Linked DNA regions of Variovorax paradoxus. The protein of the gene in region 1 interacts with the protein of each later gene in a pairwise test. Links are inferred from orthologs where the notes say so. Each region holds a gene or a part of one and is shown on either strand. Other genes may lie near its edges. The genes, in order: recR and recO.

Region 1 (15,409 bases):
AACCCGGTGCCGCGCCGGTGCTGCGGCCGCAGCCGGTGTTCTGCCTGCTGCACACCGCGCTGCTCGAAAGCCTAGTGAACTTCACCCAGTCCGGAGGCCGCAAGATCGACGCATGGACCGCGCAGCACCGCACCGTGCTCGTGCCTTTCGACCGGCCCGGTGACGCACCCGACGCTTTTTTCAACGCCAACACGCTGGCCGAGCTGCACGCGCTTGAAAACCGATGAGCCGCATCGCCGACATTGCCGCCGCCCTTGCAGGCTATGACCCCCAGGCCCTGAGCGTCGACGGAGTCCAGGCCTTCCTGGCCCAACTCGTCGCCCAGGCCGTGGTTTCCGAACGCGAAGAGGTCGGCGTGCGCGAGGCCCTGGGCCGCGTGCTGGCCGAAGACATCATCTCGCCTGTCAGCGTGCCGCCGCACGACAACTCCGCGATGGACGGCTTTGCCTTCGATGGCGCCATCCTGCGGGACGATGCGCCCATCGACGCATCGATCGAGCTGCGCGTGGTGGGAACCGCGCTGGCCGGCGCTGCGTGGCGCGGCCCCTTGGGTGCGGGCGATGCGGTTCGCATCATGACGGGGGCGGTCATGCCTGAAGGGCTCGACACCGTGATCCCGCAGGAGTTCTGCAAGGTCGACGGCGACCGTGTGAGCTTTCCTGCCAAGGTGCTCCGCCGCGGCGACAACCGCCGCTTCGCGGGGGAAGACCTGATGCAAGGCCAACCTGCCCTGAAACATGGCGAGCGCCTGTCGCCCGCAGCACTGGGCATGATCGCGAGCCTTGGCCTGCCTTCTGTTTCCGTGCTGCGGCGCCTGCGCGTGGCCTACTTTTCGACCGGCGACGAAATCCTGAGCCTTGGCGATCCGCCGCGCGAAGGCGCCGTGTACGACAGCAACCGCTACACGGTGTTCGGCCTGCTCACGCGGCTGGGCTGCGAAGTGATCGACCTGGGCCTGGTGCGCGACAACCCCGCCACGCTTGCCGCCACGCTGCAACGCGCCGCCAGCGAGTCGGACGCCATCATCACCAGCGGCGGCGTGAGCGTCGGGGCCGCCGACCACACGCGCGCGGTGATGCAGCAGCTGGGAGACATGGCGTTCTGGCGGGTTGCCATGCGCCCCGGTCGGCCGATGGCCGTCGGGCTGATCCCGCGCGACCAAACCTCTTCATCGCAGCCGGGCGCCGCCGTGTTGTTCGGGCTGCCCGGCAATCCGGTGGCCGTGATGGTCACTTTTCTTGCGTTCGTGCGGCCTGCGCTGCTGCGCATGATGGGCTGCCACGACATCGCCGCCGCACCGCGGCCGCTGCTGCGTGCACGCAGCGCGGGTGCCATCCGCAAGAAGCCAGGCCGTACCGAATACCAGCGCGGCTTCGTCACGGCTGTGGCCGGCGCGCTGCCCGAGGTTCGCATTGCGGGCAACCAGGGTTCGGGTGTGCTGAGTTCGATGGTCGAGGCCAACGGGCTGGTGGTGCTGCACCACGATCAGGGCAGCGTGGACGCGGGCGATGAAGTCGACGTGATGATGCTCGAGGACTAGCCCCCGGGGCCTAGATTCGCCCGAGGGCCTTGTCCACGCCCTTGTTCGCAAGCATGTCGGCGCGCTCGTTGCCCGGGTCGCCCGAGTGGCCCTTGACCCAGCGCCATTCGATGACGTGGCCGCCCTCCGCCACCAGCTTGTCGAGCTTCTGCCAGAGTTCCACGTTCTTCACCGGCTGCTTGGTCGAGGTGCGCCAGCCCTTGGCTTTCCAGCCGCGGATCCACTCGGTGATGCCCATGCGCACGTATTGACTGTCGAGGTAGAGAATGACCTTGCAGGGCCGCTTGAGAGCGGCGAGGCCCTCGATCACGGCCGTGAGCTCCATGCGGTTGTTGGTGGTGTTGAGTTCGCCGCCGAACAGCTCTTTTTCGGTGGCGCCAGATTTGAGCCACGCGCCCCAGCCACCGGGGCCCGGGTTGCCTTTGCACGCACCATCGGTGTAGATCACGACTTCGTTCAAAACTTTCTTTTCCTTCGTCTTTCAATCGATCATTGATTCAATCAGTCGGCGTGGTCGGCCTTGTGCACCTTGCCCGCCAGGGGCACCGGCGCTGTCGCACGCGCTGCGGCGCGGCGCCACTCGGCTCCCAACAGGCGCATGCCGCGCACCCGCTTGACGGCCACCAGGAAATACACCGCACCAAAAATCGGCCACCAGCGCTCGCCGGCGGTATCCATCCAGCGGCAGCGCTCGAGCCATGCCTCGCTGCGCACTGCGGGCCGGTAAACGCCAAAACGCCCCGACTCCACCTCGAAGCTCAAGAGCCGCAGCCAATCGCGAATGCGCCAGTAGCCGATGAACTCGCCGCCCTCGGGCAAAAAGAGTTCGCCCAAGCCGAGCTTGCGGTACAGGTGCGCACGGCGCTGCCGCATGCCCCACAGGCTGGCCGGGTTCAGGCCGCAGATCACCACGCGGCCTTCGGGCACCAGCACCCGTTCCACCTCGCGCAAGGTGGCGTGGGGGTCGGGGCTCAGCTCCAGTGCGTGCGGCAGCACCACAAGGTCGAGACTATTGGCCGCGAACGGCAGCGCCGCAAAGTCGGTGAACAGCGCGGCCCTGCCGGGTTGCTGCAGAGGGTCGCTCAAGGCGAGCCAGCGGTGCGGCATGCGGTTGGCGCGCAGCCCCTCGATCTCGGCGGCGCCCAGCTGCAGCGCGTGATAGCCGAAGACATCCGCCACGGCTTCGTCGAACTGGGCCTGCTCCCACGCCAGGAGATAGCGGCCGGGGGGGGTCGCGAACCAATCCTGCAAACCTATAATTTGACCGCTCATGACCCTTGTTCCGCTGCCCGCCTTCGCTGACAACTACATCTGGATGCTGCAGGACGGTTCCAACGCGATCGTGGTGGACCCGGGCGACGCTCAACCGGTATTCAACGCATTGACGCGCGACAAGCTGCAGCTCGCCGCGATTCTAGTCACGCACCACCACCCCGATCACACGGGCGGCGTGGCCGCGCTCCATGCGGCAACCGGCGCGCCGGTGTTCGGCCCCGCGCGCGAGCGCATCCCCGAACCCTTCACGCCGCTTTCGCATGGCGACACCGCCGAAGTGCTCGGGCTGCGCTTCCAGGTCATCGACGTGCCGGGCCACACGGCCGGCCACATTGCGTACTTCTTGCCGGCACACCAAGGCCAGGCGCCGCTGCTGTTTTGCGGCGACACGCTGTTCTCCGGCGGTTGCGGCCGCCTGTTCGAAGGCACGCCGGCGCAAATGCTGGCTTCGCTCGATGCGCTTGCAGCACTGCCCGGCGACTCCCGCGTATGTTGTGCGCATGAATACACACTTGCTAACCTGCGTTTCGCTCAGGCGGTGGAACCCGGCAATACCGATCTGACTCAGTACACCGCGCATTGCGAAAGCCTGCGCGCGCAGGGGCAGCCCACGCTGCCTTCGCAACTGGCCACCGAACGCCGAATCAACCCTTTTCTTCGCAGCCGCGAAGCCACTGTCCTTAGAGCGGTGCGCGAGCACGCCGAGCTTTCCGCGAATGCGGGCGAAGCCGATGTGTTTGCCGCACTGCGCCAATGGAAAAACGACTTCCGATGAAATTTATCGCTGCTGCCTGCCTTGCAGGTTCACTGTTGCTCGCGGGCTGCGCGGGCACCACCACGACCCCGTCTTCGTCCGGCACTTCCGCACAATCCGCCACCACGGGCGGTACCGCGTCCAAGGTGGCCGGCAGCGCGGCGCCTGTCTATCCGGGCGGCCCGCTCACCCCCATCACCAGCAGCGAAGCGCATTCGCAAAGCGTGGTCACGCTCGCACCGCCCGCCGACATGTGGGATCGCATCCGCCGCGGTTTCAAGATGCCCAACCTCGAGAGCGACCTCGTGCGCGACCGAGAGCAGTGGTATGCCAGCCGGCCCGACTACATCCAGCGCATGACCGAGCGCTCGAACAAGTACATGTTCCACATCGTCGAGGAACTCGAGCGGCGCAACATGCCCACCGAACTCGCGCTGCTGCCGTACATCGAAAGCGCGTTCAACCCGCAGGCCATTTCCAGCGCGCGCGCCGCGGGCATGTGGCAGTTCATGCCGGCCACAGGCACCGACTTCGACCTGAAGCAGAACATCTTCCGCGACGACCGCCGCGACGTGGTGGCATCGACCCGCGCCGCGCTGGACTACCTGCAAAAGCTCTACCGCATGTTTGGCGACTGGCAGCTTGCGCTGGCCGCGTACAACTGGGGCGAAGGCAGCGTGAGCCGCGCCATTGCCAAGAACCAGCGCCTTGGCCTGCCCACCACCTACAGCGATCTTTCCATGCCGGCCGAAACGCGGCTCTACGTGCCCAAGCTGCAGGCCGTGAAGAACATCGTTGCGAACCCGCAGGCGTTCAACGCCGAACTGCCGCTGATCGCCAACCACCCGTACTTCCAGACCGTGACGCTCACGCGCGACCTCGACGTCGAGCTGGCGGCAAAGCTGGCCGACGTTCGGCTCGAAGACTTTCGCGCCCTGAACCCCGCCGCGCACAAGCCGGTGCTGCTTGCGGCCGGAACGCAGCAGATCCTGCTGCCCTGGGACAACGCCGCCGTGTTCCAGCGCAATTTCGACGCCTACTCGCAAGGCCAGTACGCCAGCTGGACGGCATGGGTGGTTCCCAACACCATGACGGTGGCCGATGCCGCCCAGCGCTCGGGCATGAGCGAGTCCGATCTGCGTGCGCTCAACAGCATTCCGCCGCGCATGCTCATCAAGGCCGGCTCCACGCTCATCGTGCCGCGCGGTGCCCGCGTGAAAGAAGATGTGACGGCCCTGGTCGCCGACAGCGGGCACCTGAGCTTCCAGCCCGAGATCGTCAACCGCCGCACCACCATCAAGGCGGGCCGCAACGACAGCGTAGCCAGCATCGCCCGCCGCTACAAGCTCGCGCCCGCCAACGTGGCCGAGTGGAACGATGTCAAGCCCAATCATGCGTTCAAGCGCGGCTATAGCGTGGTCGTATACCTTCCGGTTCGAGCCGCACCCGCGGCTCGCGTCGGATCGGGGGGCGGACAGGCTCGCGGCCGCGCAAGCACCAAGCGCGGAAGCAGCGCGGTAAAGGCGACTGCCGCACGCGGCAACGTGACAAAGTCCAGCGGCAAGCAGCAGGTCGTGCGCGAAAAGCGCGGCGGCACGCCGGCAAAGAAGAAGCGCTGAACCCGGCTAGAGCTTTTCGGTCTCGCCGCTGCGTGGCTGCCACTTCATCAGGCGCTTCTCGATGAGCCCGACCAGGCCGTCGAGCAGCAGCGCAAAGGCCGTGAGCACCACGATGCCGGCAAACACCGTGTTGACGTCGAAGGTGCCTTCGGCCTGCAGTATCAGGTAGCCCACGCCGCGCGCCGACCCCAGGTACTCCCCTACCACCGCACCCACGAAGGCCAGGCCCACCGACGTGTGCAGGCTCGAGAACACCCAGCTGGTAGCGCTGGGCAGATACACGGTGCGCAGCAGCTGCCGCTGATTGGCGCCCAGCATCTTCGCGTTGGCCAGCACCACGGGGCTGACCTCGCGCACGCCCTGGTAGACGTTGAAGAACACGATGAAGAACACCAGCGTGACGGCCAGCGCCACCTTGCTCCAGATGCCCAGGCCGAACCACAGCGCGAAGATCGGCGCCAGGATCACGCGCGGCATCGAGTTGGCGGCCTTGATGTAGGGATCGAGAATCAGGCTCGCCGTGGGCGCCAGCGCCAGCCAGAGCCCGCACGCCAGGCCGAGCACCGTGCCAATGCCGAAGGCCAGCACCGTCTCGAGCAGCGTGGTGCCCAGGTGGCGGTAGATGTCCGCGTTGCCTTTCAGCCCCTCAGGGAACAACAGGTTCGGCGGCACTTCGAACGGCAGAAACCAGCTCCAGATGCGGCCAGCCACCTGAATGGGCTCACCCAGAAAGAACGCGATCTGCTGATTGCGCGACGCCACGTGCCAGGCCACCAGCAAGACCACGAGCAGCACCAGCTGCCAGAAACGCGCATTGCGTTCGTTCAGGCGCGGCATCATGCGGCCTTCCTCAATTGCTGCGCGTAGCCCTTGAGCACTTCGTCGCGCAGCACTTCCCAGATCTGCGTGTGCAGTTCGACAAAGCGCGGCTGCGTCCGCACCTCGGCCACGTCGCGCGGGCGGGCAAGGTCGATGGTGAATTCGCCGATGGGGTGCGTGGCCGGCCCGGCCGACAGCACCACAACGCGATCGCTCATCGCAATCGCCTCATCAAGATCGTGCGTGATGAAGAGCACTGCCTTCTTCTTGGCGCTCCAGAGTTCAAGCACTTCGTTTTCCATCAGCTGCCGGGTCTGGATGTCGAGCGCGCTGAACGGCTCATCCATGAGGATGATGTCGGGGTCGAGCACCAGTGTTTGCGCCAATGCCACCCGCTTGCGCATGCCGCCCGAAAGCTGATGCGGATAGCGGTCGCCGAAACCCGAAAGGCCCACGCGCGAAAGCCACGCCTCGGCCTGTTCGCGTGCATCGGCCTCGGGCACGCCGCGGTACTGCAGCCCCACCATCACGTTGGCGACGGCGCTGCGCCACGGCATCAGCGCCTCTGTCTGGAACATGTAGCCCGCCCGCGCGTTCACGCCCGCAAGCGTCTCGCCAAAAACCTTCACCGTGCCCGAAGAAGGCTCGAGCAGACCCGCCCCCACGTTCAGCAACGTCGACTTGCCGCACCCTGTTGGCCCCACCACAGAAACGAACTCCCCTGCCCTGACGCGCAGCGTGGTGTCTGCCACCGCGGTGTAGCGCTGGCCCGGATCGTCCTTCGAGTGAAAGGTGCAACTGATGGAGAGAAGTTCGAGTGCGTAGTCGGACATGTCTGGCTGCAAGAAAAAACCCGGCCGAAGCCGGGTCGCGGGGACGTTCGGAGGTCAGGCTTTGAACCTGTCCTTCGCGCGCCGGGCAAAATCGTTGGTGTAGGTCTTGGCGAGGTCGATCTTGTCGGCCTTCACTGCCGTGTCGAAGCTGGAGATGGCCGCGAGCGCCGTCTTCGGCCCTTCGGTCGGCACGAGGCCATCGGTGGCAATCGACTCGCGCACCTTGTCGAAAGACGCAAGGTACAGCGCGCGGTCGCCGAGCAGATAGGTTTCGGGCACCGTCTTGATGATGTCGCCGGGCCCCGCAGTCTGCAGCCACTTGAGGCCGTGCACGATGGCGTTGGCCAGCGCCTGGCAGGTGTTGGGGTTCTTCTGGATGAAGTCCATCGGCGCGTAGAGGCAGGCCGCGGGCATCGGACCGCCGAACACCTGCTGCGTGCCCTTGAGCGTGCGCGTGTCGCTGATGATCTTCACGTCGCCCTTCTGCTCGAGCATGGTCATCACCGGGTCGGTGTTGCTGATGGCGTCGATCTGGCCCGAGCGCAGCGCCGTGAGCGCGCCGGCCGCGACACCCACGCCGATGTAGCTCACGTCGCTGGCCTTCAAGCCGCCGCGCGAGAGCACGAGGTTGGCCACCATGTTGGTGGACGAGCCCGGCGCCGAGACGCCGATCTTCTTGCCCTTCAGGTCGGCAATGCCGGCGTAGCCCGCCATGTTCTTGGTCGACACGCCCACCGCGATTTGCGGTGCGCGGCCCTGCAGCACGAAGGCCTGGAAGAACTGGTTCTTGGCCTGCAGATTGATGGTGTGCTCGTAGGCGCCGGAGCACACGTCGGCCGAGCCGCCCACCACGGCCTGCAGCGCGCGTGCACCGCCGGCAAAGTCGGAAATCTCGACCTCGAGGCCTTCGGCCTTGAAGTAGCCGAGCTGCTCGGAGATGGTGAGAGGCAGGTAGTAGAAGGCCGCCTTGCCGCCGACTGCGATGGAAATCTTCGTCTTCTCGAGTTTGGCTTGCGCAAAGACCCGCGGCAGCGCAACTGCTGCGGCAGCGACTGCGGAGGCGGTGATGAGGGTTCTGCGATGGAGCATGGAGCGGTCCTGCGGGCTCTTTGATTCTGGTGAACTGAATCGAGCTTAGGGGTGCGCCCACGTTGCCTGCATCGGGGTCATCCCGTGCGGGTTTTTACGTAAACATGAAGACCTCTACGAGGCCTCTTCCGATGGCTTGGTGCGCCTATCGCGCGACGAAAAGAATCGCGATGTTGACCAGGAATCCGAGTGCCCACACTGCGCTGCGCACGCTGCCGATGCCCTTGATGTACACCGCGATGTAGATCACGCGCAAGACGACATATGCAGCCGCAAGCATGTCGAGCCTTGCCTGCGCCGCACCGAGCTGATGCGCAATGATCACCGCGCCGATGAAGAACGGCAGCCCTTCGAAGCTGTTGGCCTGCGCGCTGTTCGCGCGTGCGCGCCAGCCGCTCTGCTTTGCGGCCCAATCGCGCGGCTGGATGTTGTCGCGCGGCCCGAAGCTGCCGACCTTGGCGATCCATGCCGCCAGGTACGGCAGGCCGCAGGCAATGAACACGCACCAGTAGGCAATCGTCAGCAGTGAAAGAGTCATGTCGGTTGTCTGTGCCTACCTGCGGTCTACCAGCGCATGCGCGATGGTGCCGAGATCGACGTATTCGAGTTCGCTGCCCGCCGGCACGCCGCGCGCAAGCCGTGTCACGTTGAGGCCGCGCTGCTTGAGGGCTTCGCCGATCACGTGCGCGGTGGCTTCGCCCTCTGCCGTGAAGTTGGTGGCAAGGATCACCTCGCTGACCGTGCCGTCGAGCGCGCGGTCGAAGAGCTTCTGCAGGCCGATGTCCTTGGGCCCGATGCCGTCGAGCGGACTGAGCTTGCCCATCAGCACGAAGTAGTAGCCGCGGAATGCACCCGTGCGCTCGAGCGCGGCCTGGTCGGCGGGCGTTTCGACCACGCAGAGCTTGCTCGCGTCGCGGCGCGGGTCCAGGCACACGTTGCAGACCGGCGCCTCGGTGAAGGTGTTGCAGCGCTCGCAATGCCGCACGTTGCCGGCCGCCTGCTGCAGGGCACGCGCGAGCAGCTGTGCGCCTTCGCGGTCGTGCTGCAGCAAATGAAAAGCCATGCGCGAGGCCGACTTCACGCCGACACCGGGCAGGCGGCGCAACGCATCGACCAATGCGTCGAGCGAACTGGCGTCGGCCATCAACGGCTCAGAACGGCAGCTTCATGCCGGGCGGCAGGCCCGGCATGCCGGCCGTGAGCTTGCCCATCTTCTGTTCGCTGGTTTCCTCGGCCTTGCGCACCGCGGCGTTGAAGGCGGCGGCCACCAGGTCTTCGAGCATGTCCTTGTCGTCGGCCAGAAGGCTCGGGTCGATGGTGATGCGCTTGACGTCGTGCTTGCAGGTCATCACGACCTTGACCAGGCCGGCACCCGATTCGCCTTCGACCTCGATGGTGGCCAGCTCTTCCTGGGCCTTCTTGAGGTTGTCCTGCATTGCCTGCGCCTGCTTCATGAGGCCGGCCAGTTGTCCTTTGTTGAACATCGTTGGTCCTGATTGTTGGTTGGAAAAAATGGGGAAGGATAAGAGACGGCGCTCAGGCGGGCTTGAGCGTTCCAGGCACGATCTTCGCATCGAATTCGCGCATCAGCATCTGCACCTCGGGGTCGTTGCGAATCGCCTCTTCGGCCACACGCTGGCGTTCGTCGGCCGCGTGCTTGTTGCGGCGCGCGGGGCTGTCGACCACGCCGCCGATTTCAATCGCCAGCTTCACGCTGTGGCCCAAGGCCGCGAGCGCGTCGGCGAGCTTCTCGCGCGCCGAAGGCTGGTTGAGCAGTTCACGCTCCACGCGCAGTATCCACTGGTCGACGTCGCGCGCCACAAGTTGCGACTGCAGCGCAAGCTCGCGCGCCAGGGCATTGATGCTCTCGGCCGCAATCATCTGCGTGACGGTGGCATGCCAGAAATCGCCGTCTTCGCTGGGGGGAATGGGCGCTGCGGGGGCGCGCTGCCCGTCGGGCCGAGGCACGTCCCGCTGGCCCGGCGGCGGCTGTACGCGAATCGGCACCGCGAGCACCCTGGGGCTGTCTTCGCCAATCGGCGCCTCCGCCGAAGGGGGCGGCCTCGGCGGCCCGCCCTGCCGCACCGGTTCGCTCACCACCGCAAGGCGCTGGCCCGCCGGTGCCGCATCGGCTTGCGGGGGCACCGGTGCGGCAGCCCGAGCGGGTGCCTCGGCTACCGGTGCAACCCGAGCCGCAGGTGCCGCCGTGGGCGCCAAAACCGCCCGTGGGGCGTCATTCAGAGTTTTTTTTTCCGCTGAAGCCGAAGGGGCCGATGAGGAAGTGGCCGCGCCCGAAGGCTTGAAGGCCAGCAGCCGCAGCAGCACCATCGTCAGCGCCGCATACTCGTCGGGCGCCAGGCCCAGCTCGCCGCGGCCGTGCAGGCACAGGCTATAGAGCAGTTGGGTTTCGTCTGCCGGCATCAGCGATGCCAGGCGGGCTGTATCGGCCGCATCGGGGTCGGTGGCCGAATCGGCCGACTCCGCGCGCGAAGGCACCGCCTGCAGCACGGCCATGGCCTGAAGCACGGCCGTCATTTCTTCCAGCGTAGAGGCAGCCGACATGCCGTCGCGCCGCAGCGCCTCGGAGGTATCGACCACCGTTTTGCCGTCACCCAGCGCCAGCGCCTCGATCAGCTTGAACACATGGCCTCGGTCCACGCTGCCGAGCATCTGCCGCACGCCGGCTTCGAGCAGTTCGCCGTTGCCGAAGGCAATCGCCTGGTCGGTGAGCGACAGCGCGTCGCGCATCGAGCCACGCGCCGCGCGAGCCAAAAGGCGCAGCGCCTGCGGTTCGGCCGGTACCTGTTCGGTCTGCAGCACGCTCGTCAGGTGTTCGAGCACCGTTTCAGGCGCCATGGGCCGCAGATTGAACTGCAGGCAGCGCGACAGCACCGTGACCGGCACTTTCTGCGGATCGGTCGTTGCCAGCACGAACTTGAGGTATTCGGGCGGCTCTTCGAGCGTCTTCAGCATCGCGTTGAACGCGGTGTTGGTGAGCATGTGCACTTCGTCGATCATGAAGACCTTGAAGCGCCCCTGCACCGGCTTGTAAACCGCCTGCTCGAGCAGCGACTGCACCTCGTCCACGCCGCGGTTCGAGGCCGCGTCCAGTTCGGTGTAATCAACGAAGCGGCCCGAATCGATGTCCTTGCAGGCCTGGCACACCCCGCAAGGCGTGGCCGTGATGCCGCCCTGCCCATCCGGACCCTGGCAGTTGAGCGACTTGGCCAGGATGCGCGACACCGTGGTCTTGCCCACGCCCCGCGTGCCGGTAAAAAGGTAGGCGTGATGCAGGCGCTGCGTGGTCAACGCGTTCTCGAGCGCCTGCACCACGTGCCCCTGACCGACCATCTCGCCAAAGGTTTTCGGACGGAACTTGCGAGCGAGCACGAGATAAGACATTGGGGGCATTCTAAAAGGCGCGGAGCCGGTCCCCGGCCCTCCCCCGCAATCTAAAAAGCCCTGCCTTTTTCGCGGGATACCGCGGAGCCGGCTCCGCCGGCCGCCGGTATAGCCCGCCAGCAGAGGGGTGGGCGAAGCGACACGAAGTGCGCGCAGCCTGGGGGGTTACAATAAGTGCTGACGGGCCTCCCTGCATGGTGAAGTGGCCAACCGGGTCAGGTGGGGAACCAAGCAGCCCTAACTGCGTAGTCAGTGCCAGGGGTAAGGCTCGTCAACCTAACATCAAAAAACCGCGAGTTCTCAAGACAAGAACTTGCGCGTTGCAAGAGGGGCTCTAAGCCCCACTCCCACCCTCACGCGCTTCCCGCGCCGACCAGCATTTCGCATGGCCCGACGAAGCCTTCGCTGCCTTCGAACTGGCGCAGCGCCTCTTCGATGGCATCCCAGGTGCTCGCGCGCTCGGCCTCATCGAGCCCGACCATCATCTGGTGCAGCGCTCCGAAGGACTCGCGTTCGAAGCGCACGCATTCGGCCGCACTCGCCAGCCGCACCGGCGACGGCACCCGGCGCACTTCGATGTCGCGCAAGCCGGCTTTGGCAAACGCGGCCTCGAGCGCGCCCTCGGCACCGAGCGAAAAGGGCCCGGGCTGACCCGGCAGCGGCGCAGGGAGCCGCGCGCGTTCGCGAATGATCTTCACGGGGATCGAGAAGAACGCGTTGCGCTCGGGGGTCGAGTAGACGACCGCCGACACCCGCCCGCCCGGACGCAAGGCGCGCCGCATGCCGGCAAGCGCGCGCTGCTGGTCGGGGAAGTAGATCAGGCCCACGCGGCTGATTGCCGCGTCGAAGCTGCCGGCAGGCAGCGTGTCGAGCGCCTCGCCGTCGAGTTCGAGGGTCTCGAGGTTCGACAGTCCCGCGGCCTTGGCATCCGCCGCCGCGCGCTCAAGCAAGGCCGGCGCGATGTCGGTGGCAAGCACGTAACCACTGGCGCCCGCGCGCCGCGCGGCACCGATCGACTGCTCGCCCGCGCCGGCGGCAACGTCGAGCACCCGGCTGCCGGGCCCGATGCGGGCCAGATCGAACATGGTTTCCGTCGCATCGCCCAGCCAGCGGCCGAGAAACGGTCCCCAGCGGTGCCAGGCCTCGGCGGCGGCCTGCCACTGAGCGCGCGTGGTGGTCTTGAAGGCGGCGGCGTTGAATGCCGGCGCGGCTGTGGCGGTTTCCATGATGTGTCTCCATCGAGTGAGGGAGTCTCAAGAATGGCCGCGCGGCCCAAGCTTCGCCAGTCCAGAATTTGTACTGGCCTCGGCGCGCCTCAAGGACTAAATTGACGCCATGATCGACTACGGCCAGTTTTGTACTGTGGCGCGCGGCGCCGAGGTGCTGTGCGAGCGCTGGACGCCGCTGGTCGTGCGCGAACTGCTGTGCGGCAGCACGCGCTTCAACGACATCCGGCGCGGCGTGCCGCGCATGTCGGGCTCGCTATTGGCCCAGCGCCTGCGCAAGCTGGAGGAAGTGGGCGTCGTCAAACGGGTTAATGGCGACGGAAGCACGGCCGAATACCACCTGACCGCAGCGGGCGAGGAGCTGCGCCCCATCGTGATGGCGCTGGGCCATTGGGGTGCGCGCTGGATCGGCAGCCGGCTCAAGCGCGACCAGCTGGACGCCGGCTTCCTGATGTGGGACGTCCGCCGCTTCGTGCGGATCGACGAGTGCCCGCGCGCACGCTGCATCGTGATCCACTTCCGCTTCACCGACGCGCCCGACGGCGAGCGGCGGTGGTGGCTGGTCGTCGACCAGGGCAGCGCCGACCTCTGCCGCGACAACCCTGGCGAGGAGCCGACGCTGATTGTCGAATCAACCGTGCGGACGCTGACCGAGATCTGGACCGGCGACCTCGACGCCGGGGCTGCGTTGCGCGAGCGGCGCTTGCGCGTCATTGGCACTGAATCCGATACCCGCGACCTGTGGCGCTGGCTGGGGCGCAGTGTTTTTGCCGACACCCGGGCCGCAGCGCGGCTCTGAGGCTTGCCGCGCCGCAGCCGGGATAAACCGTTAGACGTTCAGCCGTTTGATCGCTCCGCGCGCCGCGGCCGCGCCGCTGGCCATGGAGGCCGTCAGCAGGTAACCGCCGGTCGGCGCCTCCCAATCGAGCATTTCCCCCGCAAGGAACACGCCCGGCAATGCGCTTGCCATGAGCCCTTCGTCGAGTGCATCGAAGCGAACGCCGCCCGCGGTGCTGATGGCTTCATCGATGGGGCGCGCCGCAACCAGGCGCAGCGGCACGGCCTTGATGGTCGCCGCCAATTGGGCAGCGTCTTGCATGGCCTCGCGGTTCAGCACTTCGTGCAGCACACCGGTCTTGATGCCTTCCAGGCCGAGCCGGCTCTTGAGGTGGCTGCTGAGCGAGCGGGCGCCCCGCGGATGGGTGACGGCAGCCAGCACCTGCTCGGCACTTCGGTCGGGCAGCAGATCGAGCAGCAGCGTGGCGCTGCCGTGCGCGGCGATCTCGTCGCGCAGGAATGCCGATGCTGCATAGATCAGGCTACCCTCGATACCGGTGGCAGTCGCAACGAACTCGCCCTTGCGCGCAAAGCGGCGGCCTTGGCTGTCGGTGAATGAAATGGCGACCGACTTGAAGGGCTGGCCCGCAAAGCGGCTGGAGAAATGTTCACTCCACCCTGCTCCATCGAAGCCGCAATTGGCGGGCAGCAGCGGCGCGACGTCGACGCCGCGCGCCTGGAGCCACGGCGCCCAAGTGCCGTCGGAGCCCAGCCGCGCCCAGCTTGCACCACCGAGCGCGAGCACTACCGCATCGGCCTTCACGGTGGCTTCACCGCCCGGGGTGGCAAACCGCAGCGAAGCCGCAGCTATCGGCGCATCTCCGTCGACAAGCCAGCGATGGCGCATATGAAACTGCACGCCCGCTGCGCGCAGCCGCTGCAGCCACGCACGCAGCAACGGCGCGGCTTTCATGTCGGTCGGGAAGACGCGGCCCGATGTGCCCACGAAAGTCTCGATGCCCAGGCCTGCTGCCCATTGGCGCACCTGCTCCGGTCCGAACTGGGTGAGCATGGGTTCGAGCTGTGCGCGCCGGTCGCCGAACCGGCTCATGAAGATGTCAAAGGGCTCCGAGTGTGTGAGGTTCAGCCCGCCGCGGCCGGCCAGCAGGAACTTGCGGCCCACGGAGGGCATGGCGTCGTAGACGTGCACCTGCACGCCGGACGCGCTCAAGACTTCGGCCGCCATGAGGCCGGCAGGTCCGCCGCCGATCACGGCAACGGTATGGGAAAGAGTCATTCGAGATGTACCAGTTCGCCCTGCCCGGTCAGGAACGCGGCGCGCACCGTGGCACCGGGGTAGGCATGTTGCACGGCGGCGCGGTAGCGCTGCATCTGTGCGATGAGTGCCGCGTCGCGCTCGGGGCGAGCGGCAGATTTGTAGTCGAGGATCCACCAGGCGCCGGTGATGCGCTCGCGCACCAGTCGGTCGATGCGCAACGTTTCGCCTTCGTGCACCAGAGTGACTTCATTGCCGTGCCAGTCGATCATGCGCTCATTCCACGCCCATGCCCCGGCGCCGCCGCGAATGCGCTCGGCGAGCACCGCGGCGCCGCGTGCCTGCTGCGCATCGAGCAAGAACTCGCGCGCGGCGGCTCGCACGTGCGCAGCCGGCAAGGGCTCGCCCGGCTCGGCCCATTCGAGCAGACGGTGCATCGCCTGGCCGAACGCGGCAGCGCGCGCATCGACGGTAGTGTCAGCGGCTTTCTTGATAGCCACGGGTTCCTTGACCGCTGGCGCGAGCACCGGCATCTGCTTCATGGGGAAGCTGCCTGTGCCGGAAGCCACCGGCAACACGATCAGCGGCTCGTCGGCTTCGACGGGTTCGCAGATCGATTCGAGCCGCGTCCACCAGCTGCCCTCGTTCGCGCGGGCCGGCTGCACCGACGACAGCACAAGGCGCTCACGCGCCCGGGTGGTCGCCACATAAAGACCGTTGAGCTCCTCACGGTGGCGTGCGCGCTGTTCTTCTTCGAGCAATGTGGTGGCGCAGCCCGGCGGCGTTTTCTCGCTTGCCA
Region 2 (15,575 bases), 1.1 Mb from region 1 along the record:
CGAAGAAGCCGCGCGTGCCACGCTCGCAAAGGCAGGCAAGACCGACGCGGACATCGACTGGCTCATTCCGCACCAGGCCAACATCCGCATCATGGAAGGCACGGCCAAGAAACTGAAGCTTCCGCGCGAGAAGCTCATCGTCACGGTCAACGAGCACGGCAATACCTCGGCCGCCTCGATTCCGCTGGCGCTCGACGAAGCCGTGCGCTCCGGCAAGGTGAAAAAGGGCGAAACCGTCATGCTCGAAGGCGTGGGCGGTGGCTTCACCTGGGGCGCGGTGCTATTGAATCTGTAGCGTATTGCGGCGCCCGCGTGGGGCCGCAGTGCGACATGACGCGTTAAAAACAATGAAATCCTTCGCTTTTGTCTTTCCGGGTCAGGGCTCGCAGGCCGTCGGCATGCTCGACGCCTGGGGCGACCATCCGGCCGTTGTCGAAACCCTGCGCGAGGCATCCGAAGCGCTGGGCGAAGACATTGCCGCGCTGATCAAGAACGGCCCCAAGGAAGAGCTGGCGCTCACCACCAACACGCAGCCGGTCATGCTGGTGGCCGGCGTGGCGGCCTGGCGCGCCTGGCTGGCTGAAGGCGGCGCGGCCCCTTCGGTCGTGGCGGGACATTCGCTGGGCGAGTACTCCGCGCTGGTGGCGTCCGGCGTGCTCACGCTGGCGCAAGCCGCGCCGCTGGTGCGGTTTCGTGCGCGAGCAATGCAGCAGGCGGTGCCCGTCGGCACCGGCGCCATGGCCGCCGTTCTCGGTATGGAAGTTGGCAAGGTCGTAGCGGGCTGCGCGGAAGCCACTGCGTCTTTCGGTGCGGGCAGCGCCGAGATCGTCGAGGCGGTGAATTTCAACGACCCGATGCAAACCGTGATCGCAGGCAGCAAGGCGGCCGTCGACAAGGCCTGCGAGGTGCTCAAGGCCAACGGCGCCAAGCGTGCGTTGCTGTTGCCCGTGTCGGCGCCGTTCCATTCGAGCCTGATGAAGCCCGCGGCCGAAGCGCTGCGCGAGAAGCTCAGCACCATCACGCTCGCTCCGCCCCAGATTCCGGTACTCAACAATATCGACGTGGCCGTGGAGACCGATCCGGCCCGCATCCGCGAAGCCCTGGTGCGCCAGGCCGCCGGCCCGGTTCGCTGGGTTGAAAGCGTGCAGGCCTTGAAACTGCGCGGTGTAGCCGCCATCATCGAGTGCGGGCCCGGCAAGGTGCTGGCCGGAATGGTCAAGCGCATCGCCCCCGAGCTCGAAGCCGCGTCGGTGTACGACCCAGCAACGCTCGCGGACTCCCGACAACTGCTCGCCGCCTGAACGGCGAAAGGCCCGGACACTTCTTTTATGAGCATTCCCAAATTTGAAGGGCAAGTAGCCCTGGTCACCGGCGCATCGCGCGGCATTGGCGCAGCCATTGCGCTAGAGCTCGCCCAGCGCGGCCTCAAGGTGGTCGGCACCGGCACCACCGAAGAAGGCGCGGGCAAGATCACTTCGGCGCTCAGCGCCTTCGGCGGCCGCGGCCGCGCACTGGACGTGAACGACGGCGCTGCCGTCGAGGCCCTCATCGATGAGATCGTGAAGGCCTATGGCGCCATCCACGTTCTGGTCAATAACGCCGGCATCACGCGCGATACGCTCGCCATGCGCATGAAGGACGACGACTGGGATGCGGTGCTGGCCACCAATCTCAAGGCTGTGTTCGGTCTTTCGCGCGCCGTGATTCGCCCGATGATGAAGCAGCGCTACGGCCGGATCATCAGCATCACCAGCGTGGTCGGGGCCTCCGGCAATGCCGGCCAGGCCAACTACGCCGCGGCCAAGGCCGGCGTCGCGGGCATGACCCGGGCGCTGGCACGCGAACTCGGCAGCCGCAGCATCACGGTCAACTGCGTTGCCCCGGGTTTCATCGAAACCGACATGACCGCCAGCCTGCCCGAGGCACAGCAACAGGCGCTGCTCCAGCAGATTCCGCTGGGCCACCTGGGCAAGCCGGCCGACATCGCGCATGCAGTGGCGTATCTTGCATCTCCGCAGGCTTCCTATGTGACGGGGCAGGAACTGCACGTCAACGGCGGCATGCACATGTAATTGGCCGCAAGGCGCAATCTTTCCCCGTCCCGGGCGCACGGCAAATGCCACAATGCGCCCGGCTAAAATCCACCGATTACCTACAACCCTCAGAGGGAACCAAATGAGCGATATCGAAGCACGTGTCAAGAAAATCATCGCCGAGCAACTCGGCGTGGAAGAGTCCCAAGTAACGAACGAAAAGGCCTTCGTGGCCGACCTCGGCGCGGACTCGCTCGACACGGTCGAACTGGTGATGGCACTCGAAGACGAATTCGGCATTGAAATTCCGGATGAAGACGCCGAGAAGATCACCACGGTGCAAAACGCCGTCGACTACGCCACCAAGAATCAAAAGGCCTGATCGGGCCGGCTGCAACTGCGACGGCCGGCGGCGCTTCTTTCAAGCCCCGTACGCGCCGCCAGCAGCTGTTCAGCGCTTCCAGAAAGGTTTGCCGGCATGACCAAACGCCGCGTCGTCGTGACCGGACTCGGTTGCATCGCTCCTGTCGGAAACACCGCGACCGAGTCCTGGGCCAACCTGTTGGCCGGGAAGTCGGGCATTGCGAACATCACCGCGTTCGATGCAAGCGCCTTCGCTTGCAAGTTCGCAGGTGAGGTGAAGGGTTTCGACATCACCCAATACATCTCGGAGAAGGAAGCGCGTCACATGGACCGCTTCATTCATCTGGGGCTTGCCGCCGCCATTCAGGCGGTGCAGGACAGCGGACTGCCGACCGGCGAAGCGCTGTCGTACGAAGAAGCCGTGCGCATCGGCTGCAACATCGGCTCGGGCATTGGCGGCCTGCCGATGATCGAAGAGACGCATGGCGAATACGCGACTCGCGGCCCCCGCCGCATTTCGCCGTTCTTCGTGCCGGCTTCGATCATCAACATGATCTCGGGCCACGTGTCCATCAAGTACGGCTTCAAGGGCCCGAACATCGCCGTCGTGACCGCCTGCACCACCGGCCTGCACGCCATCGGCACCTCGGCGCGCATGATCGAGTACGGCGATGCCGACGTCATGATCGCGGGCGGCGCCGAGTCGACTATTTCTCCGCTCGGCATCGGCGGCTTTACCGCGCCGCGCGCGCTGAGCACGCGCAACGACGATCCCGCAACGGCTTCCCGTCCCTGGGACAAGGACCGCGACGGCTTCGTGCTGGGCGAGGGCGCCGGCGTGCTGGTGCTCGAAGAATACGAACACGCCAAGGCGCGCGGCGCCAAGATCTATGCGGAAGTGGCGGGCTTCGGCCTGACCGGCGACGCGTACCACATGACCGCACCCGACGTCGACGGCCCGAGCCGCTCGATGGCCATGGCGCTCGCCAATGCAGGCGTCAATGCCGACCAGGTGCAGTACCTGAATGCCCATGGCACTTCCACGCAGATCGGCGACCTCAACGAGACCAATGCGGTCAAGAGGACTTTCGGCGATCACGCGAAGAAGCTGGTCGTGAACTCGACCAAGTCGATGACCGGCCACTTGCTGGGCGGTGCCGGCGGCATTGAATCGGTGTTCACGGTGCTCGCACTGCATCACCAGAAGAGCCCGCCGACCATCAACATCTTCAACCAGGATCCGGAGTGCGACCTCGACTACTGCGCCAATGTGGCGCGCGATCTCAAGATCGATGTCGCGGTCAAGAACAACTTCGGCTTCGGCGGCACCAACGGCACGCTGGTGTTCAAGCGCGCTTGAGCCTTGCTCTTTCATGCACAGCGCACCGTCGGTGACCTACCCGGTGGGGCGCTCGCGCGGCGCAACCCGGATACTGATAGCCACCTGGGCCCTGGGAGCCTGCTGCGCAGGCCTCTCTTGCTATCTCTTCGATAGTGCCGGCTGGCGCCAGCTGCTCCTGGTTCTGAGTGTTCTGTTTTCAGGCATTGCGGCCGCGCTCGGGCTGCGAAGCGACGGCGCTGGCGTCTTGCACTTCGACGGACTCCATTGGAGCCTCACGGGCACCGACCGGGGCCGCGCCGTCCATGCCGCGCAGGCCTCCGTGGCGCTCGATCTTCAGTCGCTGCTGCTGGTTCGGCTGAGCCAGCCGGGCCGCGCCGCACGTTGGATATGCATCGAACAGCGCGCCATGCCGGAGCGCTGGCGCGATCTGCGCCGTGCGGTATATTCGCGCCCCCCGTCCGCGTCGCCTGCCGGCGAGCCTTGGCGGGCGACCGTGCCGGCCGACGCGCCCTGAATCTCCCCGATGACCACTTCTCCGCCGCCAGTGCCACCGGACTCCGGCTTGACCGATGTGTCCGTCGAGGCACCGCGCCCAGGTGAGGTCGATCTCCAGCTCGTCCAGCGGACGGTTGCGGGCGACCAGAAGGCGTTCGAGCTGCTGGTCATCAAATACCAGCGCCGGATCGAGCGCCTGATCGGGCGCATGGTGCGCGATGTCGACCTGGTCGAGGATATCGCGCAGGAAACCTTCATCCGGGCCTACCGGGCGCTTCACCAGTTCCGTGGCGATGCCCAGTTCTACACCTGGCTTTACCGGATCGCGGTCAACACCGCCAAGAAGGCGCTGGTCGACATGAAGCGCGACCCCACCATTTCCGAAAGCGCCCTGCGGCCGTCTTCTGAAGAAGACGATGAAACTTACCGCCCCGGAAACGAACCAATCAGCGACGAGACCCCCGAATCGGTGCTGGCGGCAAACGAAATCGCCAGCGTTGTCGAAGCGGCCATGGAAGCGCTGCCTGCCGAGTTGCGGCAGGCTGTCACCCTCCGCGAAATCGAGGGCATGAGTTACGAAGAGATTGCCGAGGTCATGGATTGCCCTATCGGCACGGTGCGTTCGCGTATTTTCCGGGCGCGCGAGGCCATTTCGGCCAGGGTCAAACCGCTGCTGGACAACCAGTCAGGCAAGCGTTGGTAGGTAAGCAGGTGAATGAAATGAATCAGACGATGACGGCTCGTGAACAGGTGTCCGCACTGGCGGACGGTCATTTGCAGGGCGACGACTTCGCGCGGGCCATCGAAGCCGTCTGCGCCGAAGACGATGCGCGCGCCGCCTGGCGTTCCTATCACGTGGTGGGCGACGTTCTGCGCTCGGGTGCCCACGCGCCTTGCAGCGACAGCGACGCGTTCCTGACCCGATTCCAGCAGCGCCTTGCGGCCGAGCCCGTGGTTGCGACCCCGGTCCTGGCGCCGGTAACGGCCACCAAGGTGGTCACGCTGCAGCGCAGGGCCGACGCCGCCAACGAGCCGGTGTTCCGCTGGAAGCTGGTGGCAGGCGCCGCGTCGCTGGTGGCCGTGGCTGCCATCAGCTGGACATTGGTGGGCAACGGAGCGGGCTTCCCGTCTTCCGGGGCGCAGATCGCGGCGCAGCAGCAACCGGCCGCCAATTCGGTGCTGGCGGCTGCAGCGGTCAACGGCCAGTCGCCTGCCGCCACCACGCTGACGCCGACTCGCGTGGTGGTCGGCAACGGCAGCGCCCAGGTCATGCTGCGCGATCCGCGGCTCGACCAATTGCTCGAGGCGCACCAGCAAGCCGGCGGCGCTTCGCAGATGCCTTCGGGCTTCTTGCGCAACGCGACCTTCGAGGGGCCCACGCGCTGATTGCGCGCCTGTCGCTCCCAATGACCGTTCAGATGCCGATCTCCGTACGTGCGTTCGCGCTGGTGTTCACTGCTTTCTGCCTGGCGCAAGTCGCCATCGCACAGACCCGTTCGGGTCCGATGAATGCAAAGGGAGCAGCCTCGGCGCAAGCCGGCGACGCTCCGCCGGCCATGGGTGTGGTTGAGTGGCTTCAGCGCATGCACACCGGAGCGCGGCAACGCAACTACGTTGGCACTTTTGTGGTTTCGGCGGCGGGCGGCGATTTGTCGAGCGCGCGCATCTGGCATGTGCGAGAGGGCGACCTGCAGATCGAACGCATCGAAGCCCTCTCGGGGCCGCCGCGCTCGACATTCAGGCGCAACCACCACGTCATGACCTTCCTGCCCGAGGCAAAGGTCGTGAAGGTCGAAAAGCGCGAAAACCTCGACCTTTTCCCCAACCTGCCCGACAAGCCGGATTCGTCGATTGGCGACTTCTACGACGTCCGGGCCGTCGGCAAGGACCGCGTGGCGGGCTTCGATGCCGATGTGGTGCAGCTGGTGCCGCATGACACCTTGCGCTTCGGCTATCGCATCTGGAGCGAGCGCCGCTCCGGCCTCGTCATCAAGCTGCAGACCGTGGACGGCGATTCACGCGTGGTCGAGCAATCGGCGTTTTCCGAATTGCAGCTCGATGCCCCGGTCAAGGCGCAGGCCCTCGCGCAGATGATGACCAATACAAGCGGTTACCGCATCGAGAAGCTCGAGCTCGAGCGCACCAGCGCGCAAGACGAAGGCTGGGTTCTCAAGACGCCGGTGGCCGGTTTCAAGCCGCGCAGCTTCTATCGGCGCCCGGCGGGCGGCGACAAGACGGGGCAGGACCGCACCGTTCAGTGGACCTTCTCCGATGGCCTCGCTTCGGTGTCGCTTTTCATCGAGCGCTACGATGAAAAGCGCGCACCGCGCGACGGCGTGCTGACCATTGGTGCAACCAACGCCATTCGCCGGCGATTGCCCGAGCCGGCAAGCGACTGGTGGCTCACCGCCGTGGGCGAGGTGCCACAGCAGACGCTAAATGCTTTTGCCCAAAGTCTCGCGCGCACGCGCTGACCTGACGCGCATGCGCAAGTGGCGCTGAACCAAGTCCGCATCACAGACTCATAGCTCTTCTTTTGGTCGCTCTGTTCTTTTGAAAGAAAACCGATGATGTTCAAAGTCGAGGGACACAAGCTTCGTTCCTATCTCTTCGCATTCGGCCTGGCCTGTTCGGCCAGCGTGGGTTTCCTGCCGGCCACCTCGGCCGTTGCCCAGACGCCCCAGACACCGCAAGCGCGCGGCTTGCCCGACTTCGCCGATCTGGTCGAGCAGGTGGGGCCTGCAGTGGTCGGGATCCGCACCGTCGAAAAGGTTTCCACCCGCAGTGGCGGCGGTGGAGAAATGGACGAGGAAATGCAGGAGTTCTTCCGGCGCTTCTTCGGGCAGCCGCTGCCCGGCAATCCGCGCCCGGGCCCGCGTCCGAACCGGCCGCAGCCCCAGGAAGAAGAGCGTCCGCGCGGCGTGGGCTCGGGCTTCATCCTGACCGCGGACGGCTATGTGATGACCAATGCCCACGTCATTGAGGATGCGTCGGAGATTCTGGTCACCCTCACCGACAAGCGCGAGTTCAAGGCCAAGCTGATCGGCGCCGACAAGCGCAGCGACGTCGCGGTGGTCAAGATCGAGGCCACGGGGCTTCCCGTGGTGAAGGTCGGCGACATCTCGAAGCTGCGCGTCGGCGAATGGGTGATGGCCATCGGCTCGCCCTTCGGGCTGGAGAACACCGTTACTGCCGGCATCGTGAGCGCGAAACAGCGCGACACCGGCGACCTGGTGCCCCTGATCCAGACCGACGTGGCCATCAACCCCGGCAACTCGGGCGGGCCGCTTATCAACCTGCGCGGCGAGGTGGTCGGCATCAACAGCCAGATCTACTCGCGCTCCGGCGGCTACATGGGCATTTCGTTCTCGATCCCGATCGACGAGGCAATCCGCGTCAGCGACCAGTTGCGCACCACGGGCCGTGTCTCGCGCGGCCTGATCGGCGTGACCATCGGCTCGGTCTCGAAGGACGTGGCAGAGTCTCTTGGCCTCGGCAAGGCGCGCGGCGCCGTGGTGAGCAGCGTGGTGCCGGGCTCGGCGGCCGACAAGGCCGGTGTGCGCGAAGGCGACATCATCACCAAGTACGGCGACAAGGTCATCGAAACGCCGAGCGATCTCTCGCGTTCGGTGGCCAGCACCAAGCCGGGCGTGAAGAGCACGCTCACCGTATTCCGCAACGGCAGCTCGCGTGAACTTTCGATCACCGTTGCAGAGGGCGACCCCGAAGCCAAGCCTTCGAGCAAGCGCCAGTCGGACCGCGAGGAGCCGCAGGCCAAGCCGTCGTCCACCGCCGGAAAGGCGATCGGCCTTGTGGTCAGCGACCTTACCGACGCGCAGAAGAAGGAGCTCAAGGCGCGCGGCGTGCGTATCGACGCGGCGACCGATGCCGCCGCGCGGGCCGGTCTGCGTGAAGGCGACGTGATTCTTTCGGTCGGCAATATCGAAGTGACCAGCGTCAAGGAATTCGAATCCGCCTTGGCCAAGGCCGACAAGAGCAAGCCGCTCAGCGTGCTGTTCCGCCGCGGCGAGTGGGCGCAATATGCCCTGATCCGACCCGCACGCTGATCTGGCGCTGCCGTCAAGTGGCCCCACCCGACAGTCGGGTTTGGGGCCTTTTTTTGAGGTGTTTGCGACGCTCGGCAGCTTGGCTCAAAAAAATTTTTGGGCCGGGAAGAGGCGTTATTTTGTTGGTGGCTACTAACTTGTAAGTAGGCTTAGGACGGTTTTCGGTAGAATAGGAGCCCTTGGGCGGTGGGTCCATGCATAAGGAGGGCGAATTCCTTCACGATGCGAGATGTCAGACAGCAGTCCACCGCTGCTCCACAGATCGCCCACAAGTTGTTCATCGAGTGCTCCACCGAACCTGTGGATAAGTTGTTTATATCTTTCATGTTGTGGACCCGCAACGACCCGTTTTGACCCTGTCCCCGGATGTACGTGCCTCCCTTTTTGCCTACAATGAAGTTCCAACTACTGCAGTTGCCATTGCTTGTTGGTTCAGGGCGCGTCTCCAGAAGACGCGCCCTTTTTTCTTGCCTGTCGCACTCTGCGCACGAGCCAATTCAAGTACTTAAGCGTTCCCGTTGATGAATCACATCAGAAATTTTTCGATCATTGCGCACATCGATCACGGCAAGTCGACGCTCGCCGATCGTTTGATCCAGCGTTGCGGCGGCCTCGCGGAACGCGAGATGGAAGCGCAGGTGCTCGACTCGATGGACATCGAAAAAGAGCGTGGGATAACCATCAAGGCGCAGACCGCTGCGCTGCACTACAAGGCGCTCGATGGACAGGTCTACAACCTCAATCTGATCGACACGCCGGGCCACGTCGACTTCTCATATGAAGTGAGCCGCTCGTTGTCGGCATGCGAAGGTGCGCTGCTCGTCGTCGATGCATCGCAAGGTGTCGAAGCGCAGACAGTGGCCAACTGCTACACCGCGCTCGACCTCGGTGTGGAAGTGGTGCCGGTGCTCAACAAGATGGACTTGCCGAACGCGGATCCCGACAACGCGCGCAAGGAAGTCGAAGACGTGATCGGCATCGATGCGACCGATGCGATTCCGTGTTCCGCCAAGACAGGTCTCGGCATCGAGGAGATCCTCGAAGCCATCGTGCACAAGATGCCGCCGCCGCGCGGCAACCCCGACGGCCCGCTGCGCGCGATGATCGTCGACAGCTGGTTCGATCCCTACGTGGGCGTGGTCATGCTGGTGCGCGTGGTGGACGGCCGCCTGGTGAAGGGCGAGCGCATCAAGATGATGGCGTCCGGCGCCACGTACAACGCCGACAACATCGGCGTCTTCACGCCGGCCAACGAGCCGCGTGCATCGCTCGAGGCGGGCGAGGTGGGCTACATCATCGCGGGCATCAAGGAGCTGCAGGCCGCCAAGGTCGGCGACACCGTGACGCTCATCAAGCCGGGCACCGGCGGCGCGGCTGCCACTGCCACCGAGGCGCTGCCGGGCTTCAAGGAAATCCAACCGCAGGTGTTCGCCGGCCTCTACCCGACCGAAGCCAGCGAGTACGACTCGCTGCGCGACGCGCTGGAAAAACTCAAGCTCAACGATTCGTCGCTGCGCTACGAGCCCGAGGTGAGCCAGGCGCTGGGCTTCGGCTTCCGCTGCGGCTTCCTGGGCCTGCTGCACATGGAAATCGTGCAGGAGCGGCTCGAGCGCGAGTTCGACCAGGACCTGATCACCACCGCGCCGAGCGTGGTGTACCAGGTGGTGCGCAACGACGGCGAAGTCATCATGGTCGAGAACCCGTCCAAGATGCCAGACGTGGGCAAGATGAGCGAGATTCGCGAGCCGATCGTCACCGTGCATCTCTACATGCCGCAGGAATACGTGGGCGCAGTGATGACGCTGGCCAACCAGAAGCGCGGCGTGCAGATGAACATGGCCTACCACGGCCGCCAGGTCATGCTGACCTACGAAATGCCGCTCGGCGAAATCGTGCTCGACTTCTTCGACAAGCTGAAATCGGTCAGCCGCGGCTATGCCTCCATGGACTACGAGTTCAAGGAGTACCGCGCGTCCGACGTGGTCAAGGTCGACATCCTGCTGAACGGCGAGAAGGTCGACGCGCTGTCCATCATCGTGCACCGCACCCAGTCGCAGTACCGCGGCCGGGCGGTGGTGTCGAAGATGCGCGAGATCATTTCGCGCCAGATGTTCGACGTTGCCATCCAGGCGGCCATCGGGGTGAACATCATTGCGCGTGAGACAATCAAGGCGCTGCGCAAGAACGTTCTTGCCAAGTGCTACGGCGGCGACATCACCCGCAAGAAAAAGCTGCTCGAGAAGCAGAAAGCGGGCAAGAAAAGAATGAAGCAGATCGGCTCCGTCGAGGTCCCGCAAGAGGCCTTCCTCGCGATTCTGCAAGTCGAAGACTGATCTCAAAAATGGCATTCATCACTACTCTGGTCCTCGCGGCCTTTACCGGCTACGTCGGTGCCTGGTACTTTGGTGCCATCGAAGGCAACTTCGCGCTGCTCCTGTTCTGCGCCACCGTGGTTACCGGTCTCTACTGGCTGGCCGAGCGCTTCTACTTCCTGCCGCGCCGCGAACGCGCCGCTGCCGCACTCGAGGCTTCGCTGAGCGAGCGCAACGCCCGCCTGGCCGGCCAGGGCATCACGCAGGTGGACACGGTCGACGCCAAGGCGAGCGAGCGCCTGCTCATGCAGCCGTGGTGGCTCGACTGGACGGCCGGGCTGTTCCCGGTGATCCTGGTGGTGTTCTTGCTGCGCTCGTTCCTGTACGAGCCCTTCAAGATCCCGTCGGGTTCGATGATGCCGACGCTCCTCACCGGCGACCTGATCCTGGTCAACAAGTTCACCTACGGCCTCCGGTTGCCGGTCATCAACACCAAGATCACAGACGGCACGCCGTTGGCGCGCGGCGACGTGGTGGTGTTCCGCTACCCGCCCAAGCCCAGCATGGACTACATCAAGCGCGTGGTCGGCATTCCGGGCGACGAGGTGGCCTACCTGAACAAGAAGCTCACGATCAACGGCCAGCCGGTTTCCAAGAACCCGATGCCCGACTACCTCGACGGCGACTCGATGCGCCTGCTCAAGCAGTTCACCGAAGACCTCGGCGGCAAGCAGCACAGGCTGCTCAACGACGACGCCGGCCCGGCTTTCGTCCAGGGCGCCACCGACTTTCCCTATCGCGAAAACTGCCGCTATTCGGTCGAGGGCGTGGTCTGCAAGGTGCCCGCCGGCAATTACTTCATGATGGGCGACAACCGCGATAATTCGGCGGACTCCCGATTCTGGGGTTTCGTGCCGGACAAGAACATCGTGGGCAGGGCGTTCTTTGTGTGGATGAACTTCGGCGATCTGGGTCGCATCGGTCCATTTCAATAAGTAATCAGCATTGTTCGAGGGGTAAGAGGGCATGAGAACAAATCGGTCCATCCGCAGCAGGGCCGCGCACCAGCGCGGCATCTCGTTCATCGGTCTGGTGTTTGTCGCCGTGGTGCTGGGTTGCCTGGGCGTGGTCATCGCGCAGGTCATCCCTACGCTGATCGAGTACCAGGCCATCGACAAGGCTGCCAACAAGGCCAAGGAAGGCACCACCGTGCCCGAAGTGCGCGCCATCTTCGACCGCGCGCAAGCCATCGACGACTTCAAGTCCGTTTCGGGCAAGGACCTCGACATCAAGAAGGTCGGCGACAAGGTCGTCGTGTCGTATGCCTATGAGCGGGAAATTCCGCTGTTCGGCCCGGCCTACCTGGTGCTCAAGTACAAAGGCGAGACCCGCTGAACGCGGCGACACGCAAGGTGGACGGCGGCCTCGTAGCGCTGCAGGAGCGCCTCAAGCATTCGTTCTCCGACACGCGGCTGCTCCAGCTCGCGCTCACGCACCGCAGTTTTTCGGCTGACCACAACGAGCGCCTGGAGTTTCTCGGCGACTCGGTGCTCAACCTCGCGGTGTCGCACCTGCTCTACACCCGCCTTTCGGCCTTGCCCGAAGGCGATCTGTCGCGCGTGCGGGCCAACCTGGTCAAGCAAGACACCTTGCATCGCCTGGCGCTCGAGCTCCAGCTGTCGCCGCTGCTTCGGCTCGGCGAGGGCGAGGCGCGCTCCGGCGGGCCTAATCGGCCCTCGATCCTCGCCGATGCGCTCGAAGCGCTGATCGGCGCGGTCTACCTCGACGCGGGCTTTGCGGCCGCCGAGGCGCTGGTGCGCCGCCTCTACGAGTCCGTGGAAATCAATCCGCGCATGGAAGCCGCCGCCAAGGACCCGAAGACCGAATTGCAGGAATGGCTCCAGGGCCACAAAATGAAGTTGCCGGTGTACCGCGTAGCGGCCACGCTCGGCGCCGCGCACAAACAGACTTTCGATGTCGAGTGCGAGGTGCCGGAGCTGGGCCTGCGCGAACGCGGCATCGGTGGCTCGCGCCGCGCCGGCGAGCAGGCTGCCGCGGCGGCCATGTTGATCCGGCTCAAGGCACGCGGGGCCGCGTGAAACCAGAATGAACGACGCTATAAATTCAGCAGCAGAACACCCCGAAGACGCAGCGAGCGGAACGGGTAGAACGGGGCCCCAGCACTGCGGCCTGGTGGCCATTGTCGGCAAGCCCAACGTGGGCAAGTCGACGCTGCTCAACGCGCTGGTGGGCCAGAAGATCAGCATCACCTCGCGCAAGGCGCAAACCACGCGGCACCGCATCACGGGCATGCGCACAATCGGTGCCACGCAGTTCGTGTTCGTCGATACGCCGGGTTTCCAGACGCTGCACGCCAATGCGTTGAACAAGTCGCTCAACAAGACCGTGCAGGGCGCGGTCGGCGATGTGGACCTGATTCTCTTCGTGGTCGAGGCGGGCAGCTTCACGCCGGCCGACGAGCGGGTGCTCAAGCTGCTCGGCAAGGGCATTCCAACCGTTCTGCTGGCCAATAAGCTCGACAACGTGCACCGCCGCGGCGACATCGCACCCTGGCTGCAGACCATGCAGGCGAAGCACCCCTTCGCCGAGTTCGTGCCGATGTCGGCCAAGAACCCCAAGGATGTCGAGCGCCTGTTCGGCATCTGCGAAAAATACCTGCCCGAGCAACCCTGGTTCTACGCCGAGGACGAACTCACCGACCGCAGCGAGAAATTCCTTGCCGGTGAACTGGTGCGCGAAAAGCTGTTCCGCCTGACCGGAGACGAACTGCCTTACACCTCGACGGTGATCATCGACAAGTTCGAGGAAGAGCCGCCGCAGAAAAAGGGCCAGAAGCGCCTGCTGCGCATTGCCGCCACCATCGTGGTCGAGCGCGACGGCCACAAGGCCATGGTCATCGGCGACAAGGGCGAGCGGATCAAGCGCATCGGCATGGAAACACGCGTCGAGCTCGAGAAGCTGGCCGACGCCAAGGTTTTCCTCGAACTGTGGGTGAAGGTGCGCTCCGGCTGGGCAGACGACGAAGCGCGCGTGCGCTCGTTCGGCTACGAATGAAGTGGCGACTGCCCACCGCGTCTCGCACGAACCGGCGTATGTGCTCCATCGCTACGACTGGAGCGAATCGAGCCTGATCCTCGAGGTCTTCACCCGCCACCACGGTCGCATCGCGCTCGTGGCCAAGGGGGCGAAGAGGCCGAGCTCCAATTTCAGGCCCGTGCTGCTGCCGCTGCAGCCGCTGCAACTCAACTATGGCGGCGACGCCGAGATCCGCACGCTTAAAGGCGCCGAGTGGATGGGCGGCCACGTCATGCCGACGGGCGAGGCGCTGCTCTCGGGCTACTACGTCAACGAATTGCTGCTGCGCCTGCTCGCGCGGGACGACGCCCATGAAGCGCTGTTCGACGCGTACGCGGGCGTGGTGCAGGTGCTGGCGGGCGACCACGCCGGTGCACAGGCCGCAACCCAGGCCGCGGCGCTGCGCGCTTTCGAGCTGCTGCTGCTGCGCGAAGTGGGCCTGTTGCCGTCGCTCGACGCGCAGACCCTCACGCTCGAGCCGCTGGTGGCGGAGGCACGCTACAGCCTGGTGCCGGAAGCCGGTTTGCGGCTGGCGGGCGAGGGCGAGGCGGCCCTGGCCGGGGCCGATTGGCAATCGCTGCAGGGCGTGCTCGACGATCGCGCCCCCTTTACCGCCACGCTGCGGGAGGTGGCGACCATGAACGCCGGCAGCAACAGTGCCCTCAGAAACCAGCTGCGCGCCTTGCTCAACTACCATTGCGGTGTGTCCACGCTGCGCACGCGGCAGATGATGAGAGATTTGCAAGCCCTATGAGCACTTCCGGCCATTCCGCTACCACGTCGCTGTCGGTCAACCTGAACAAGGTGGCCCTTGTGCGCAACACGCGCCACCTGGGCATTCCGAGCGTGCTGAAGGCTGCCAACGCCTGCCTTGCCGCCGGTGCGCAGGGCATCACGGTGCATCCGCGGCCGGACGCGCGTCACATCCGCGTGCACGACGTGAGCGACCTCTCCGCGCTGCTTGCAAAGGACTGGCCGGGCATCGAATTCAACATCGAAGGCAATCCGTTCCACAACCTGATGGACTTCGTGCGCGAGCTGAAGCCGCATCAAGCCACTTTTGTGCCCGACAGCGAATCGCAATCGACCAGCGACCATGGCTGGAGCTTTCCGGAAGATGCCGAGCGCCTGCGCCCGGTGATTGCCGAGGCCAAGGCCCTGGGGGTCCGCGTGAGCCTGTTCATGGACCCGATTCCCGAGATGATGGCCGCTGCGAAGGCCGTGGGCGCCGATCGCGTCGAGCTGTACACCGAGGGATATGCCGCATCGCGCGGCACTTCGAACGAAGCGGCCGTGCTTGCGCGCTACGTCGAATCGGCTCGTGCGGCGCAGGCTGCGGGCCTGGGCATCAACGCGGGCCATGACCTGAGCCGCGACAACCTGACCGCTTTCCTGCGTGCCGTGCGCGGCGTCCAGGAGGTCTCGATCGGCCACGCCTTCATCGCCGACGCGCTCGAGCTGGGCTACGCGGCCACCACGCGGGACTACCTGCGCTGCATCGACGAGGCCAAGTGAGCGCTCCAGCGGCATGATCTACGGCATCGGCACCGACATCTGCGACCTGCGTCGCATCGCCGCGACCTTCGAGCGCCAAGGCGAGCGCTTTGCCCACCGGGTGCTCAGCGACGCCGAGTTCGCGGTGTGGAAGGCCCGTAGCGAGCGCTGGCCCAAGCGCGGCCTGAGCTATCTCGCAACGCGCTTTTCCGCCAAAGAGGCCTTCAGCAAGGCCATCGGCCTGGGCATGCGCATGCCGATGACCTGGCGCCTGTGCGAGATCGCGAACCTGCGCAGCGGCAAGCCCGTCATCGTGTTGCACGGCGAGTTGAAAGAATGGTTCGAGGCCAAGGGCCTCACGGCACACGTGACG

The links.
Region 2: the proteins of recR (region 1) and recO interact in binary tests that used the Escherichia coli proteins (3 or more experiments, as listed by UniProt). The link is inferred for Variovorax paradoxus from one-to-one orthologs.

Annotation. Positions count from the first base shown.
Region 1 is NZ_CP046622.1:2,637,032-2,652,440, reverse strand. The notes cover bases 7,279-10,097. They hold recR (recombination mediator RecR), read right to left. Parts: upstream 9,074-10,097; coding sequence 8,483-9,073; downstream 7,279-8,482. Other genes in these bases: dnaX (DNA polymerase III subunit gamma/tau), read right to left, coding at 9,466-10,097; GOQ09_RS12245 (YbaB/EbfC family nucleoid-associated protein), read right to left, coding at 9,081-9,413; GOQ09_RS12255 (MAPEG family protein), read right to left, coding at 8,075-8,467; GOQ09_RS12260 (ABC transporter substrate-binding protein), read right to left, coding at 7,279-7,929. Also shown: molybdenum cofactor guanylyltransferase MobA, read left to right, coding at 1-227; molybdopterin molybdotransferase MoeA, read left to right, coding at 224-1,540; rnhA (ribonuclease HI), read right to left, coding at 1,551-2,000; GOQ09_RS12285 (class I SAM-dependent methyltransferase), read right to left, coding at 2,042-2,812; gloB (hydroxyacylglutathione hydrolase), read left to right, coding at 2,811-3,590; GOQ09_RS12275 (transglycosylase SLT domain-containing protein), read left to right, coding at 3,587-5,188; GOQ09_RS12270 (ABC transporter permease), read right to left, coding at 5,195-6,028; GOQ09_RS12265 (ABC transporter ATP-binding protein), read right to left, coding at 6,025-6,840; more of GOQ09_RS12260, read right to left, coding at 6,895-7,278; more of dnaX, read right to left, coding at 10,098-11,331; GOQ09_RS12230 (class I SAM-dependent methyltransferase), read right to left, coding at 11,685-12,557; GOQ09_RS12225 (winged helix-turn-helix transcriptional regulator), read left to right, coding at 12,667-13,356; GOQ09_RS12220 (TIGR03862 family flavoprotein), read right to left, coding at 13,387-14,631; GOQ09_RS12215 (UvrD-helicase domain-containing protein), read right to left, coding at 14,628-15,409. UniProt on the Escherichia coli protein: May play a role in DNA repair. It seems to be involved in an RecBC-independent recombinational process of DNA repair. It may act with RecF and RecO.
Region 2 is NZ_CP046622.1:1,540,614-1,556,188, forward strand. Bases 12,591-15,575 are described here. They hold recO (DNA repair protein RecO), read left to right. Parts: upstream 12,591-13,688; coding sequence 13,689-14,462; downstream 14,463-15,575. Other genes in these bases: rnc (ribonuclease III), read left to right, coding at 12,591-12,711; era (GTPase Era), read left to right, coding at 12,719-13,687; GOQ09_RS07190 (pyridoxine 5'-phosphate synthase), read left to right, coding at 14,459-15,223; acpS (holo-ACP synthase), read left to right, coding at 15,237-15,575. Outside these bases: GOQ09_RS07110 (beta-ketoacyl-ACP synthase III), read left to right, coding at 1-295; fabD (ACP S-malonyltransferase), read left to right, coding at 348-1,301; 3-oxoacyl-ACP reductase FabG, read left to right, coding at 1,329-2,072; acpP (acyl carrier protein), read left to right, coding at 2,176-2,415; fabF (beta-ketoacyl-ACP synthase II), read left to right, coding at 2,512-3,756; GOQ09_RS07135 (hypothetical protein), read left to right, coding at 3,770-4,252; RNA polymerase sigma factor RpoE, read left to right, coding at 4,262-4,936; GOQ09_RS07145 (sigma-E factor negative regulatory protein), read left to right, coding at 4,954-5,619; GOQ09_RS07150 (MucB/RseB C-terminal domain-containing protein), read left to right, coding at 5,640-6,707; GOQ09_RS07155 (DegQ family serine endoprotease), read left to right, coding at 6,801-8,300; lepA (translation elongation factor 4), read left to right, coding at 8,822-10,633; lepB (signal peptidase I), read left to right, coding at 10,642-11,607; GOQ09_RS07170 (DUF4845 domain-containing protein), read left to right, coding at 11,639-12,007; more of rnc, read left to right, coding at 12,025-12,590. UniProt on the Escherichia coli protein: Involved in DNA repair and RecF pathway recombination.